Regions from separate parts of the Pseudoalteromonas sp. RWi3 genome, predicted to be linked through region 1. Evidence: predicted binding sites of a transcription regulator. Region 1 holds the regulator's gene; each other region holds the start of a gene.

Region 1 (5,360 bases):
AAGTGCAGGCAACGGCTTGCTCTTTGTTTAATACAGGTTTAGCACCAATTTGTGGTGCTTGTTGTTGCCATTGATTATCATGCTCGATTGTTTGACTGATCAGTTCTTTATTTATCAGGCTATCTATCGTTTTCTTACTAAAGCCCAGGGCTTTTAATTCAGTGAGTGAGGACTTTCCTGATTCGGCTAATTGCTTTAATAGTCCTTGTTGGCTTTTGGCTTTTAAAGACGGGAGCTTGGCGCCTTTTTCAGTTAAGGCGACCATGTTAATACTGCTCTTATCAGGGCATTCACCTTGGCGTAATGCGCCAGGTAACGCTATATGTATTGTTTCGCCCAATGGGTAACAATAATAACGAGCAGTAAAGCGCAATAAATCAAGATGTTGAGCAGACAAAATAGGCTTATCATCAATCACCTCTAAGAGTGCTTTAATCTTATCGGCGGGGACGTTTGTATTGTTTTTTAGTGCTAGTACTACAGCGACTTTTTTTTGATTACCAAATGGCACAATAACCCGCGAACCGACTTTCGGTGTGCCCGATAAACCATTAAGTTGTTCCGGTAGGCTGTAATCAAAAGTACGCTGTAGCGGGACTTTTATAGCAACTTCAACAAAACTCATAGCAACTCAACAATAACCAACAAGACAGCTAATGTACTAAAGTTACGATAAAAAACCTATCAGCAAATAAGCCGATTAAAGCTTTTGCTCATTTTATTAGCAAAAAATGCATTTAAAGCTTGTAGCGGGCGGGGTTGTTGCTTAAAATACGCGTCCAATTATTTTGATTTAAACGACGTATGGTGCCAGACTTCGGGTTTGGAGAGCGATGCGGCCTTAACTAGAGGTTTCTATGAAAGAAGGTATTCACCCTAAGTACGAAGTAATTTCAGCAACGTGTTCATGCGGAAATAAATTCGAAACAAGTTCTACTTTGTGTAAAGACATCCACTTAGACGTATGTTCTGCGTGTCACCCGTTTTACACTGGTAAGCAAAAGATTCTAGACACAGGTGGCCGTGTTGATCGCTTTAACAAGCGTTTCGGTTCACTTAGCAGCAAGTAATTTCTGCTTTTGTGTCGAGAAAAGCACCTTAGGGTGCTTTTTTTGTGCCTGTAATAAAGGAGCGCTGCTTTCGGTTGCCTTTATTTAAAACCGCAGCTTAAATTCAGCAAATATTCCATTCTGTACGGCTTTGTTGCCACCCTCAGCTGCACTTCGTATTTATTTTAGTTCTTTAAGTATTTCTAGTTTTTATAATGAATATAGTTTTAGACCAACAGACAAACTGTTTTTTATTCACTATATTGATTAAATAATACAACGTTTAATAATACCTTTTGTAACTAAAAGAAGCTAAATCATGGTGATTTGTTGTTATCGTCGGGAAATGTTCGTAATAAGCGCATTATTACAACCTAGTTGACGAATATTGGATATTTATTCAATTTAAGCTGGGTTTTTTGATGCTTTACTGATGTTTTAAAGATGGGTTTTTAGAATTATTTGCTAAAAATGCTGACAAAACGCATAAAATTAACTGATATAGCATATAACAGGATAGACCTGATATTGCTTGAATTTAATTATAATATCGGTATTGTTCTCAATTAAAGATATAGAACTGCTCTCTCACACTTAATTTAACTTACTTGCAGGATAAAATCGCGTTATGTCAGACTTTCGTGAACAAGCACTACATTACCATGCCCACCCCGTTCCAGGAAAAATCAGCATTGAACTTACTAAGCCAGCTGAAACCGCTAAAGATCTCGCTTTAGCATACAGCCCTGGTGTTGCTGAACCTGTTCGTGAAATTGCAGCGGATCCCGCTAATGCTTATAAGTATACAGGTAAAGGCAACATGGTTGCTGTTATCACAAATGGCACAGCAATATTAGGCCTAGGCAATTTAGGCCCTTTGGCTTCAAAACCGGTTATGGAAGGAAAAGCGTTGTTATTTAAACGCTTTGCTGGCTTGGATTCAATTGATATTGAAGTAAAGCATCGCACGACTGAAGATTTTATTAATACCGTGGCTAATATTGCTGATACGTTTGGTGGCATTAATCTTGAAGATATTAAAGCACCTGAGTGTTTTGAGATTGAAAAAGCACTGATTGAGCGCTGTAGCATCCCAGTATTTCATGACGACCAGCACGGTACTGCGATTGTTACGGCCGCAGGTATGATCAATGCTTTAGAAGTTCAAGGAAAAAACATTGAAGATGCGATCATTGTTTGTTTAGGCGCAGGCGCAGCTGCAGTAGCATGTATGGAGCTATTAATTAAATGTGGCGCGCTTCGTGAGCACATTTATATGCTTGACCGTAAAGGCGTAATTCACACGCGTCGTGATGATCTTAATGAATATAAACAATTGTTCGCGAACAACACTGATAAGCGTACTTTACAAGACGTTATTGCTGATGCTGATGTATTTGTAGGTGTGTCAGGGCCAAACTTATTAGCGCCTGAAGATTTAAAGCTAATGGCTGATAAGCCAGTGATTTTTGCTTGCTCTAACCCAGATCCTGAAATTAATCCGGCACTAGCTCACGGTGCTCGTAGCGATCTTATTATGGCGACAGGTCGTTCTGATTACCCGAACCAAGTTAATAATGTTTTATGTTTCCCATTTATTTTCCGCGGTGCGCTTGATGTTCGTGCAAGCCAAATCAATGATGAAATGAAAATTGCAGCGGTAGATGCTATTCGCAGTATTGCAAAAGAGCCTGTTCCTGCTGAAGTACTAACTGCTGCAGGTGTTGATAAATTAGAATTTGGCCCTGAGTATATTATTCCAAAACCAATGGATCCGCGTTTATTACCGCGTATTGCTAAAGCAGTAGCGCAAGCGGCGATTGATTCAGGTGTTGCGCAAATCGATATGCCTGAAAACTATATGGCTTAGGTTGAAACGATCTGACAATAAAAAACCTCAGTAACTTACGCTACTGAGGTTTTTTTGTATCCAATTCCTGAAGGCAGGAATGTAGCTTAATCTTCGTTAAGAATAGGTACTTCAAGCCCCATCTCAAGCATGATTTTCTTCACTTCTTCAGGTACTTTCTCTGGATTGTCTTTACGTAAGTCGTCGTCATTAGGTAACGGCTGGCCAGTAAACGCATGTAAAAATGCTTCACAAAGCAATTCACTGTTGGTTGCGTGTCTTAAATTATTAATTTGACGACGCGTGCGCTCATCCGTTAAAACTTTAAGCACGTTGAGTGGAATAGATACGGTGATCTTTTTCACTTGTTCTGATTTTTTACCGTGTTCTGCATATGGGTGAATATATTCACCATTCCATTTAGCCATAAGAAGTATCGTTGCCTCAGGTTATTAATTGTTTGCATCGCCGAGTTGCTTTGCAAAGATGCGGGAAATTCTATCGTTTTAAAAAAGATAGTCAAACACTTGTTATTTAGCCATCTAGCTCGCTAAGTTTCTTTACTTCTATAAATGTAAGGTCTGTACCATAAATTCTTTGACTTATGTGAGTTGATCATCTAACCTTTTAGACGTCTAAACATCCATTTAATTGTAGGTGACGTTATGAGTCAAAAAAACAAAGCAACTATCGCGGTACGAAAAGGCATCGACGCTGATAAACATCATGGTGCAGTTGTGCCTCCTCTACATCTATCAACGACCTATTCATTTGCTGATTTTGATACAAAACGTCAATACGATTATGGCCGCAGCGGCAACCCAAACCGTGATATTTTAGCGGAAACTCTGGCTGAGCTTGAAGGTGGCGCTAAGGGGATTATTACAGCCACAGGTATGTCGGCAGTGCATTTAGCGACTCAGTTACTTAATAGTGATGATACTTTAGTCATTCCTCATGACTGTTATGGCGGCAGCTACCGTTTATTTACTTCGCTTGAGAAGCGTGGTTTATTAAAATTGGTGGTGTTAGATTTAACCAAAGCTGAGAACCACCAGAAGATCCTTGAAATTAAACCTAAATTAATTTGGATTGAAACACCGAGTAATCCAATTTTACGGCTAACGGATATTAAAGCGATTACTGCGATTGCTAAACAGTGCGGTGCGCTTGTTGGCGCTGATAACACCTTTTTATCGCCGGCTTTACAAAATCCGATTGAATTTGGTGTAGATATTGTTGTGCATTCGACCACTAAATATATCAATGGTCACTCAGATGTTGTGGGCGGTGCTGTAATTGCAGCTAATCAAGAGCTAGGCGATGAACTGGCATGGTGGGCTAATAATATTGGTATTACCGGCGCGCCGTTTGATAGTTACTTAACGTTGCGAGGCTTGCGTACGTTAAATGTACGTTTGCGTCAGCATCAAGAAAATGCATTTGTTATAGCGCAGTATTTAGAAGATTCACCTTATGTAAGCCAAGTTTATTATCCTGGCCTTGAATCGCACCCGCAACACGAATTAGCAAAACAGCAACAACGCGGTTTTGGTGGCATGGTAAGTTTTGATATTAAAGGCGATTTAAATGACGCCGCAGCCTTTTTAACAAGCCTAGAAGAATTTAGCTTAGCGGAGTCGTTAGGTGGCGTTGAAAGTTTAATTTGCCACCCTGCTACCATGACTCATGCAGGTATGGATGCTACAGCACGTTTAGAGGCGGGTGTCGGCGATACACTAATTCGTATTTCAGTCGGTATTGAAGATGTTAAAGATTTAGTTGCTGATCTAGAGCGCGTATTTAATAAAGTAAAGCCGGGTCAGGGCAATGTGAACACAGCGACTCAAAAAGTAGGACAATCAGTTCAGCAAGATGAACAATCAAGCTCATTTAAACTAACGCCTGCACATACGGCATTGTGGTAAGAATAATGGTTAATATAGTACATAAATTTGGTGGTTCGAGCTTAAGTTCGCCAGAGCGTTATCAAGCAGTCGCAAATATAATTTTAGCTAATAGCGAAGTGGGTGATTGCGTTGTTGTTTCTGCTGCAGGCAAAACAACGAATACTTTGGTTAAGTTGTGGCAAAGTTACCAGCAGGGCGATCTACAAGCTGTTAGCGATATTTTATTATTGTTAGATAATCACCAGCGAACCTTGATTGAGCAGCTACTAACTGCGCAAGTAAAACAGCAGGCTCTTAGCTTATTACAGCAAGAGTTGGCAATATTGGCTGAACAAGCAAAGCAGCAGTCCTTGGCTGAATCAGCATTGCTTGCTCATGGTGAAGTATGGTCTGCGAGATTACTTGCAAGTTACTTACAGCAATTAGGCTTAGCTGCAAAAGATATTGATGCGCGTCAACTCTTTACCTTAAACGATGGGCAGTTACTGCATCAAAAGAATCAACAAGCCTGTATCGATTTAATAACCAAGCAGCATATTAATGTGGTTACAG
Region 2 (5,360 bases), on a different contig from region 1:
GTTTTTTATCGCGCATTTATACTGCTTGTAAATGGAAACGCTCAATACTTGTTATTCTGATTACTGTGCTTTTTATCTGCGCTATTCGCGGCTCATTCGAATCCCGCCCGGCTTCGCGCAAGTGGTCAGCGGTGACTTCTGATGCGTTTGTAAATAACCTTGTGATTAACCCTTTTCGTAGCTTTGTGTATGCAATAAAAGACTATAACGAATTACAAAATCATGGAATAGATGGTAAAAACCCCTATTTGAGCTCAAATGCTGCACCACTCACTAATCCATTACTTGATTATCAGCAACACACAAAAGGAGCGCTTATTGACCCTCCATCACAGGTGTTTTTTATAATCATGGAAAGTTATGACTCGTGGCCTCTGCAGCAAAAGTATGCATCACTTAATGTGACTAATGAATTAAAAAACTTAGCTAGCAAGGGGATCTATTTAGATAATATGCTACCTGCTGCCAGCAGTACGATGAATTCACTTTCGAGTATTTTGTCTGGTATTCCATTTTCAGGTGTGAACATGAGCCGCATAGGCCCGCAACAACCTGCTAGTAAGCTTTCTTTTATTAATCAAATGGAGCGGCTTGGTTATACCAGTCAATTTTTTTATGGGGGATTACTCTCATGGCAAAATGTAGGTGAATATGTAGGATCGCAAGGTGTCGATAATATTTATTCCGCAACAGATGCTGGTGGTAAAGGCAGTGCGGGTGTATGGGGAATTGATGACGGTCAACTATTCGAACTAGCCGCGGCTAAAACCGAGCAGAAAAGTTTTAATGTAATTTTAAGCGGCAGTTATCATGGCCCGTTCAACTTAGATTTAGCGCAACTTGACTACCCATACGCATCTTATGATGATTACCCCGCAACAATACAATCGTTAGAAGGGGAATTATTAGACCCTTATGTGTTAGGGCATTTATGGTATGCAGATAAAATGCTGGGCGAGTTTGTGCGTAAAATGGAACAGCGTTACCCTGATGCACTTTTTGTGATCACGGGGGATCATTTTAGTCGTCGTTACCTACATAGCCGGCCTAATTTGTTTGAACTAACACACGTGCCAATGGTGATTTATGGGCAAGGAATTACACCTGATTTATTGTCATCGCAACACGTTGCAAGTCATATGGATATTGCGCCGACCTTACTTAATTTAATCGCGCCAAAAAATACAGCGTTTTATAGTATGGGCCAATCATTGTTAAGTGCTCAGGAACAGCGCACCGTTTTTGGTTTTCAAACTATTCGTCGCAATGAAAAACTCTGGAAGGGAGATTTAAAGGCGATTTACGAGTATTATAAGGTTAATGAACACGATAAAACTCAGTTAATGTCATTCAGTCCATCAGGGTTTGAATATATTGATGCTGATACAGAACAAGCTTATAATCGTTATATGGCCACTGCATGGCACTTGCTTATTCGTGGTATGGATTGAAACCTTGCTAGTAATACACCACAAAGTTAAAGCCGCTTTTAAAAGATAATAAAATGAATAAACCTGAAATAAATTTAGTTAATAAACCTAACGGCATTGGTATAGGCCGTATTATAAAAGCCACTCAGTGCTCTATAAAAGGGTTTAAAGCGGCTTTTAAAGAAGAGTCGGCCTTCAGAGCAGAGTTGGCATTAGGTGTAATTTTGTTGCCTTTATCGTTCTGGTTAGCGCAGTCTTTACAACATTGGGTGATACTCATTGTTAGCTTTTTATTTTTATTGATTGTTGAATTGCTTAACTCGGCTATTGAAGCATTAACGGACAGAGTGGGGGTTGAATATCATGTGCTATCAGGGCGCGCTAAGGACATAGCATCAGCAGCAGTAACCTTAGCTTTAATAGTCTTGTTTATAGTGTGGGGTGTTGCTGGATATGAAAAAATACTTACATTATAGGTTAGAAAGTTAGGTCAAACGTCACGGGCTTCGTAAGGCGGGCTTCGAATAGATCTTAGTACCTAGTCACTTTTAGCTATTATTTTATAATTACTTCTCTTCAGCGCAGCGTCTCTTAATCTCTTTGTGAATAAATTACTTTTAAATTTAATTGCGTGGAGTAGCGCATGCCTGATAGCAGCGAGTTTACCTCGCGACAAAAACGTAGAACATAATTTCTAGGCATAAAAAAAGCGCCAATTGGCGCTTTTTCTACATTCACACAAAGGCTGGAATTAAAGACCAGCTGCTGCGCGAAGTGCGTCTGCTTTATCTGTGCGTTCCCATGGGAATTCATCACGACCAAAGTGGCCGTAAGCCGCTGTTGGTAGATAAATTGGGCGCTCAAGATCTAGCATTTGAATTAAGCCGTAAGGGCGTAAGTCAAAGTGTTCACGAATAAGTTCGATTAAACGACTTTCTTCTAATTTGCTAGTGCCAAACGTTTCAACACTGATTGACGTAGGCTCTGCAACACCGATAGCGTAAGAAACCTGTAGCTCACACTTGTCAGCAAGACCAGCGGCAACCACGTTTTTAGCAACATAACGTGCAGCGTACGCAGCTGAACGGTCAACTTTTGATGGATCTTTACCAGAGAAAGCACCACCACCGTGACGTGCCATACCACCGTAGGTATCAACAATAATTTTACGACCTGTTAAACCACAGTCACCCATTGGGCCACCGATAACAAAACGGCCAGTTGGGTTGATAAAGAACTTCGTTGCGCTAGTAATTAGCTCAGCAGGAAGTACTGGCTTGATAATAGTTTCCATCACCGCTTCTACTAAGTCATTTTGTGAAATTTCTTCACTGTGCTGAGTAGAAAGAACAACCGCATCGATGCCAACAGGCTTACCATTTTCGTATGCAAACGTTACTTGTGATTTTGCATCAGGACGTAACCAGTTAAGCTCGCCACTTTTACGTACTTGCGCTTGGCGTTGAACTAAACGGTGAGAATACGTGATTGGTGCAGGCATTAGCACTTCAGTTTCGTTACATGCGTAACCAAACATTAAACCTTGGTCGCCAGCGCCTTGTTCTTCAGGGCTTGTACGGTCAACACCTTGGTTGATATCAGGTGACTGCTTACCGATTGTATTTAAAATAGCACACGAATCGGCATCAAAACCCATATCTGAATGAGTATAGCCAATTTCACGCACTGTTTTACGTGTGATTTCTTCGATATCAACCCATGCGCTAGTGGTGATTTCACCACCGACCATGACCATACCTGTTTTTACATAAGTTTCACACGCAACACGGGCATGAGAATCTTGCTCTAAGATGGCATCTAGTACCGCGTCAGAGATTTGATCCGCGATTTTATCCGGATGACCTTCAGAAACTGATTCAGAAGTAAATAAATGTTTTGCCATTGTATTTCTGCTCACAAATATTGCGCTTCACAAACGTCGGTAAGAGCGCTAAAAAATTAAGGGACGTATTTTATCTAAAACAAATATATTTTCATAGTAATTTTACGCCTAGACGTCTAAATAAAATTACTAATAACTTTTAGTTCTTAATAAACCTCCATTTTAGTCTAATTTATTAGGGGTTTTAATTGCACACTGCCCCTAGAATAAGTAAGAATGGGTGTTTCTAGTAAAACACACAATCAACCAGCGCAAATACAGTAAAGGTAGGAGAATTCATGCCGTCTCGCAAAGAACTTGCAAATGCTATTCGCGTCTTATCAATGGACGCAGTACAACAGGCCAAATCAGGCCACCCTGGAGCCCCTATGGGCATGGCAGATATCGCAGAAGTACTATGGCGCGATTATCTAAATCATAATCCAACTAATCCAGAGTGGGTAGACAGAGATCGATTTATACTCTCAAACGGCCACGGTTCAATGCTTATTTATTCTCTACTGCATTTAAGTGGTTATGACTTACCAATTGAGGAAATTAAAAACTTCCGTCAAATGCATTCAAAAACACCGGGTCATCCAGAATATGGTTATGCACCAGGTATCGAAACCACTACGGGCCCACTTGGTCAAGGGATCACAAATGCAGTCGGTATGGCGATTGCTGAAAAAGCATTAGCGGCTCAGTTTAACCGTGAAGGCCACGACATTGTTGATCACTTCACGTATACGTTCTTGGGCGATGGCTGCCTTATGGAAGGTATTTCTCACGAAGCATGTTCGCTTGCTGGTACTTTAGGCCTTGGCAAGTTAGTGGCATTTTGGGATGACAACGGTATTTCAATCGATGGTGAAGTCGAAGGCTGGTTCAGCGATGATACCCCAGCGCGCTTTAAAGCGTACGGCTGGCATGTAATCAGCGGTGTTGATGGCCATGATTCAGACGCTATTCGCACAGCAATCGAAGAAGCACGCAGCATCACAGACAAGCCAACACTAATTTGTTGTAAAACGGTGATTGGTTACGGTTCACCCAATAAATCAGGTAGCCACGATTGTCACGGTGCACCATTAGGTGAGGACGAAATTAAAGCAGCACGCGAGTTCCTTGGTTGGACTGGCGACGCATTTGACATTCCAGCTGACATTTACGCTCAGTGGGATGGCAAAGAAAAAGGTAAGCAACTTGAAGCAAGCTGGGATGAAAAGTTTGCAGCCTATGCAGCGGCACATCCTGAGCTAGCAGCAGAGTTTAAACGTCGTACAAGCGGCGAGTTGCCAGCTGATTGGAGCGAGAAATCACAAGCGTACATTGAGCAACTTGATGCAAATCCAGCAAATCCTGCATCACGTAAAGCATCACAAGATGCACTGAATGCATTTGGTCCTTTATTGCCAGAATTTATGGGCGGCTCTGCTGATTTAGCAGGTTCAAACCTAACAATTTGGAAAGGTTCTAAAGGCCTTGAAGCCAATGACGCAAGCGGTAACTACATCTACTACGGTGTGCGTGAGTTTGGTATGTCAGCAATTATGAATGGTATTGCGCTGCATAAAGGTTTTATCCCTTACGGTGCGACTTTCTTAATGTTTATGGAATACGCACGTAACGCTGTTCGTATGGCTGCATTAATGAAAGTGCCAAGCATTTTTGTTTATACCCATGATTCAATTGGATTAGGTGAAGATGGCCCAACTCACCAACCAGTAGAGCAAATTGCGAGCATGCGTTTAACGCCTAACCTAGTTAACTGGCGTCCGTGTGACCAAGTTGAGTCTGCAATTGCATGGCAACAAGCCATTGAGCGTAAAGACGGTCCAACGTCATTGATCTTTACTCGCCAAGGGCTTGCTCAACAAACTCGTTCAGCACAGCAATTAAGCGATGTGAAAAAAGGCGGTTACGTACTTAGCTGTGATGGTGAGCCTGAGCTTATCTTAATCGCAACCGGCTCTGAGGTGCAATTAGCACAAGACTCAGCGGCTGAATTACGTAAGCAAGGCAAAAAGGTACGCGTTGTATCAATG
Region 3 (5,360 bases), on a different contig from region 1:
CGGAACGAGAACGACACATTCGACACCCCTCCCGACACTTTACAATGGGGCAAGTTTTGTTTGATACGGCGCGTGCCTTCAATAAATTCAACGGCGTAGTTATCGTGCTCTTCAATACCCGTTGCAACGGCAAATATGTTTGGGTCAAAAATGATGTCTTCCGGTGGGAAGCCTATTTCATCAACCAAAATACGGTAACTGCGCTCACATATTTCATACTTGCGATCGGCGGTATCGGCTTGGCCATCAGTATCAAACGCCATAACAACAGCAGCGGCACCAAAGCGCTTAATAATTTTAGCTTGGCGAATAAACGGCTCTTCGCCCTCTTTTAGTGAGATTGAGTTAACAATCGCCTTGCCTTGAATGCACTTTAAGCCCGCTTCAATCACTTCCCACTTGGAGGAATCGACCATGATAGGTACTTTAGAAATATCAGGCTCTGAGGCAATTAAGTTTAAAAACTTCACCATTGCGGCTTTTGAGTCCAACATGGCTTCGTCCATATTGATATCAATTACTTGCGCGCCATTTTCAACTTGTTCACGGGCAACATTAAGGGCGGTTTCATAATCTTCTTCCATGATCAATCGCTTGAACATGGCTGAGCCGGTTACATTGGTACGCTCACCGACGTTAGTAAATACTGCTATTTGTTGTGTCATGTCGGTTTCCTAATTTAAGTTACACGCTTCAAGGCCAGATAAGCGCATACGCACTTCAAGCTCAGGTAACTGGCGAGGCTTAACCTCTTCAAGGCCTTTGGCAAACGCTTTAATATGAGCAGGCGTTGTACCACAGCAACCGCCAACAATATTAATAAAACCCGATTTACCCCAGTCAATGATCTCTTTTGCCATTTCTGGCGCTTCTAAATCGTATTCACCAAACTCATTCGGTAAACCCGCGTTAGGGTGAACAGAGACAAAGGTTTCGCATACCCGTGACAACTCTTCTACATATTGGCGTAATAAATCAGGGCCAAGGGCACAGTTAAGGCCGATAGAAATAGGCTTGATATGACGAATGGAGTTATAAAATGCTTCAGTGGTTTGCCCTGACAGTGTACGGCCCGATGCATCAGTAATAGTGCCTGAGATCATCACTGGTAATGTACGTCCTGCTTGTTCAAATGCTTCTTCAACAGCGAATGAGGCTGCTTTGGCGTTTAGAGTATCAAAAATAGTTTCAATCAAAATTAAATCAGCGCCGCCTTCCATTAACGCAAGGGTAGATTCAACATACGCCGTGACTAATTTATCAAATGTCACGTTACGATAACCTGGGTCATTTACATCAGGCGAAATTGAGCACGTTTTTGACGTTGGCCCCAGCACCCCTGCCACATAACGTGGTTTTTCAGGATTTTTTGTGGTGAACTCGTCACAAATACTGCGCGCTAACTTGGCTGACTCCAGGTTTACTTCACGGCTGATGCTTGCCATGTCGTAATCTTCCATAGAAATGGTGGTCGAGTTAAAGGTGTTAGTTTCGATAATATCAGCACCGGCATTTAAAAAGCCACGATGAATATCAGCAATAATTTTAGGCTGAGTCAGGCTTAACAAGTCGTTATTGCCTTTAATTAATACATGCCAGTCTTTAAAGCGCTCACCACGGTAGTCTTGTTCTTCTAATTTGTGCTCTTGGATCATGGTGCCCATAGCGCCGTCGAGGATTAAAATTCGCTGTTTTAGCGCCTCGGTTAGTTCTGCATGTTTATTCACTGTATTACTCGGCATAGTTGTTAGTCCTTACTGCTTGGCTAACGAGATTAATATCATAAGGTGTGGTTTGATACACATAGTAATTTAACCAATTCGAAAATAACAAAAAGGCATGGCTTTGCCATGTTTTCGACGGCTCGTTATCTGGGTTGTTATCAGGAAAATAATTTTCAGGGATTGCGGCGTCAGGCCCTTTTGCTAGGTCGCGTTGGTATTCGCCCTTTAAGGTGTCGGCATCGTATTCTGGGTGGCCGGTAATATAGACCTGACTGCCCGATTTATTTTTAAGTAAGTATGCACCCACTTGCTCCGAACCTGCGAGCACAACTAAATCTTCGCAGGCATTTATCTTTTCAATATCTATATGGCCAAAACGAGAATGTGGCACTACAAAGGTATCATCAAAACCACGGGTAAGCGCGGCGTGTTCAAAGTAACAATGATGAGTAAATACACCACTGAGTTTATTAGGCTTTAATTCGCGTTTTAACCCGTAGTGATGAAATAAACCTGCATGCGCCGCCCAACACGAAAACAAAGTCGATGTAACATGTTGCTCAGCCCAATCGAGAATCACTTTAAGTTCATCCCAATAGGCAACGTCGTCGTATTCTAAATGCGCCAGCGGTGCGCCAGTTACTAGCATGGCATCGTAGTTGTTGTCTTTTACTTCTGAAAAATAACGGTAAAAGGTGTCTAAATGTTGCTCAGAGTTACTGCTACTACGGTGAGTGTCTAAGCGTAAAAGCTCAACATTCACTTGCAAAGGGGAATTTGCCAGTAAGCGAATAAACTGAACTTCAGTTTCTACTTTATTCGGCATTAAGTTTAAGATAGCCAGTCGCATCGGGCGAATTTCTTGCGTTTTCGCACGGGTTTTTGGCATTACAAAGACGTTTTCTTGACGTAGCTTTGCAATGGCAGGCAATTCATCCTTTACTGTAATAGGCATTCATTCACTCCACGCATCATTTTAACCAATGGTTAATTATGAACGGTTAGCGATAAATTTCAACCTCTAGATGTATAGATGTCTAAATGAATTTTATTTAAGTCGGTTTTACCCTAAGTCATAGGTCACGTTAAACCACTATTAAGGTATACCGTGACCTCCATGAACTAAGCTACACTTCTAGCTGCTTATTGGCTTTTACCCACTAAAATTAAGTTTTGCTGGGGCGGTATTAAGTAGTCAGCACCGTTTGCAGTGATGACTGCCATTTCCTCAACGGAGATGGTTTTAAAAGTATCGCTACTTAAACGCCAGCTGAAAAAACCATCAAAAGCAAACACCATTCCCTCTTTAAGCTTACGCTGAGATGCGGGCCTTACTTGTGCACTTCGAGATCCCCCCAAGTTAGGGCCCGTGTCATGTGCAACATATCCTACAGGATGACCTGTACTCCAAGGCACTGGTTCTGAATTGTATTTATTCATTAATACGGTTTGCGCATCATCGACCTCAATTCCCTTTACACCTGGTTTCATTGCGTTAAAAGCAGCAAAACCACTGTCTCGTGCGTTCACCCAGTATTGTTGAATATTGGCGGGCGCAGCCGTTTCGCCTTCCCTAAGTACGTATGCAAAGCGTTGGATATCGCTTACCCATTTATTATGAAGCTTTACACCAAAGTCAATTTGTATGACATCACCAGGCATAATCACTTTATCGGTAGAATGAGAGTGGCCTCGGTCAGGGCCTGAATTTACATTCGGGTTTTGGTCTGCAGCCCAAGCATCCGTGACCCCATGAGCTTTCATTTTCATTTTTAAAAATTTAGCCACTTCTGCATCGGTCGTTTTACCAGGAACAATAATGCTATATGCTTCTAGTTGCCACTTTGCTGAAAGCATCGCAGCTTCTTTCATTATTTCAACTTCAGCCGGTAACTTGATTGATAGCCATTGATAAACCACCTCTTCAGATGATATTAACTTCTCAGCCTGCTCAGCACTTAATAAACTAGTCAGTTGCTTATATTGCGAGTGCGATAGCCCATCGGCCTGTGCATTAAGATCGGATACATTTATTGCAATTCGACGAAACGATTGCGTGTTTATAAACTCAGCGGCGTATTTTAATGCGGACACACTGCGAGGTACCGATATAACCTTTTCGTGTATATCAAGCTCATCAAGTGCCTTTGCTTCGCTTGAAGGAGAGTAAGCAACGGAATGAAACTTTCCTTTTTCAACATAGAATAAATAAGCCGCTGGTGAACCTGCGTTTTCACAACCTATATGATCCGCCAGTGGATCATTGTTGTTTTCTCGACATACGACGAGCCAAGCATCTACATCAGCTGCTTTTAAGGCATTTGGAAGCAGTTGATTTATACGTTGTTTTCTTATTTCAGGCCAAGGTGAATCAACTGCCTGCGCATTAGGGGTTATTACGCTCAATATAAATAAAGCGACCGTTACGATTAGTGTGTGTATTGTCATATTTTTTCTTATTTTGTTGTGGTTTAAATACGTTAGCACACGCAGATAAAACTATACATTTAACAAGATAAAACGATAAACATATATTCAACGCCCCATTCGTTGACTGTTTCACCCCTCAACAACTACAATACAACATTGAAATTTTTATTATTATTTGAAGGCTTTCCTCCATGGTTTTACCTGATAAGTTTATTTTCTCGATGAGTCGAGTATCTAAGGTTGTGCCACCAAAGCGCACTATCTTAAAAGATATCTCATTGCATTTTTTCCCTGGCGCAAAAATTGGTGTACTTGGCTTAAACGGCTCAGGTAAATCAAGCTTGCTGCGCATTATGGCTGGTGTTGATCAAGAGTTTGAAGGTGAAGCACACCCTCAGCCTGGTATTAAAATCGGTTACTTACCGCAAGAGCCGGTACTCGATGAAAGCAAAACCGTGCGCGAAACCGTTGAAGAAGCGGTCAGTGAAGTTAAAAACGCATTAAGTCGTCTTGATGAAGTGTACAACGAATACGCGATGGAAGATGCTGACTTTGACGCGCTAGCCAAAGAGCAAGGCCAACTAGAAGCCATCATTCAAGCCCATGACGGCCACAACATTGATAACGTATTAGAACGTGCTGCTGATGCACTTCGCCTGCCTCCTTGGGATGCTAAAGTTGAAGTGTTATCAGGTGGTGAGCGTCGTCGTATCGCGATTTGTCGTTTATTACTTGAAAAGCCAGACATGCTTATTCTCGATGAGCCAACTAACCACTTAGATGCTGAATCAGTTGCCTGGCTTGAGCGATTCTTACATGATTACGAAGGCACCGTTGTGGCGGTAACGCATGACCGTTACTTCCTAGATAACGTAGCAGGTTGGATTTTAGAGCTAGACCGTGGTGAAGGTATTCCGTGGGAAGGTAACTACTCTTCTTGGCTTGAACAAAAAGATGCGCGCCTGCAGCAAGAGCAAAAATCTGAAAAAGCCCGCCAAAAATCAATTGCTCAAGAGCTTGAGTGGGTACGTTCAAACCCGAAAGGTCGTCAAGCTAAGTCTAAAGCGCGTATGGCGCAGTTTAGCGAGTTACAACACTCTGACTACCAAAAGCGTAACGAAACCAACGAGCTATTCATTCCACCTGGCCCGCGTTTAGGCGACCAAGTAATTGAAGTTAAAAACTTGAAGAAGAGCTTTGGCGATC

What was found. The regulator MetJ, encoded in region 1, represses methionine synthesis genes. The targets are predictions, from matches to a motif close to TAGACGTCTAGACGTCTA.
Region 2: metK (methionine adenosyltransferase) is a predicted target of MetJ. The motif match lies at 3,435-3,452, and genes of this name have one in related genera.
Region 3: metA (homoserine O-acetyltransferase MetA) is a predicted target of MetJ. The motif match lies at 2,747-2,764, and genes of this name have one in related genera.

Annotation. Positions count from the first base shown of each region.
Region 1 is NZ_JBHNYL010000011.1:103,893-109,252, reverse strand. It holds gene priA (primosomal protein N') at 1-625, opposite strand, end outside; gene rpmE (50S ribosomal protein L31) at 858-1,070, shown strand; gene ACFI4Z_RS14265 (malic enzyme-like NAD(P)-binding protein) at 1,678-2,919, shown strand; gene metJ (met regulon transcriptional regulator MetJ) at 3,006-3,326, opposite strand; gene metB (cystathionine gamma-synthase) at 3,564-4,826, shown strand; gene metL (bifunctional aspartate kinase/homoserine dehydrogenase II) at 4,832-5,360, shown strand, end outside.
Region 2 is NZ_JBHNYL010000003.1:84,563-89,922, forward strand. It holds gene ACFI4Z_RS06185 (LTA synthase family protein) at 1-1,451, shown strand, start outside; gene ACFI4Z_RS06190 (diacylglycerol kinase) at 1,505-1,906, shown strand; gene metK (methionine adenosyltransferase) at 2,182-3,333, opposite strand; gene tkt (transketolase) at 3,612-5,360, shown strand, end outside.
Region 3 is NZ_JBHNYL010000030.1:7,808-13,167, reverse strand. It holds gene metH (methionine synthase) at 1-665, opposite strand, end outside; gene ACFI4Z_RS18810 (homocysteine S-methyltransferase family protein) at 675-1,742, opposite strand; gene metA (homoserine O-acetyltransferase MetA) at 1,732-2,679, opposite strand; gene ACFI4Z_RS18800 (M24 family metallopeptidase) at 2,868-4,172, opposite strand; gene ettA (energy-dependent translational throttle protein EttA) at 4,346-5,360, shown strand, end outside.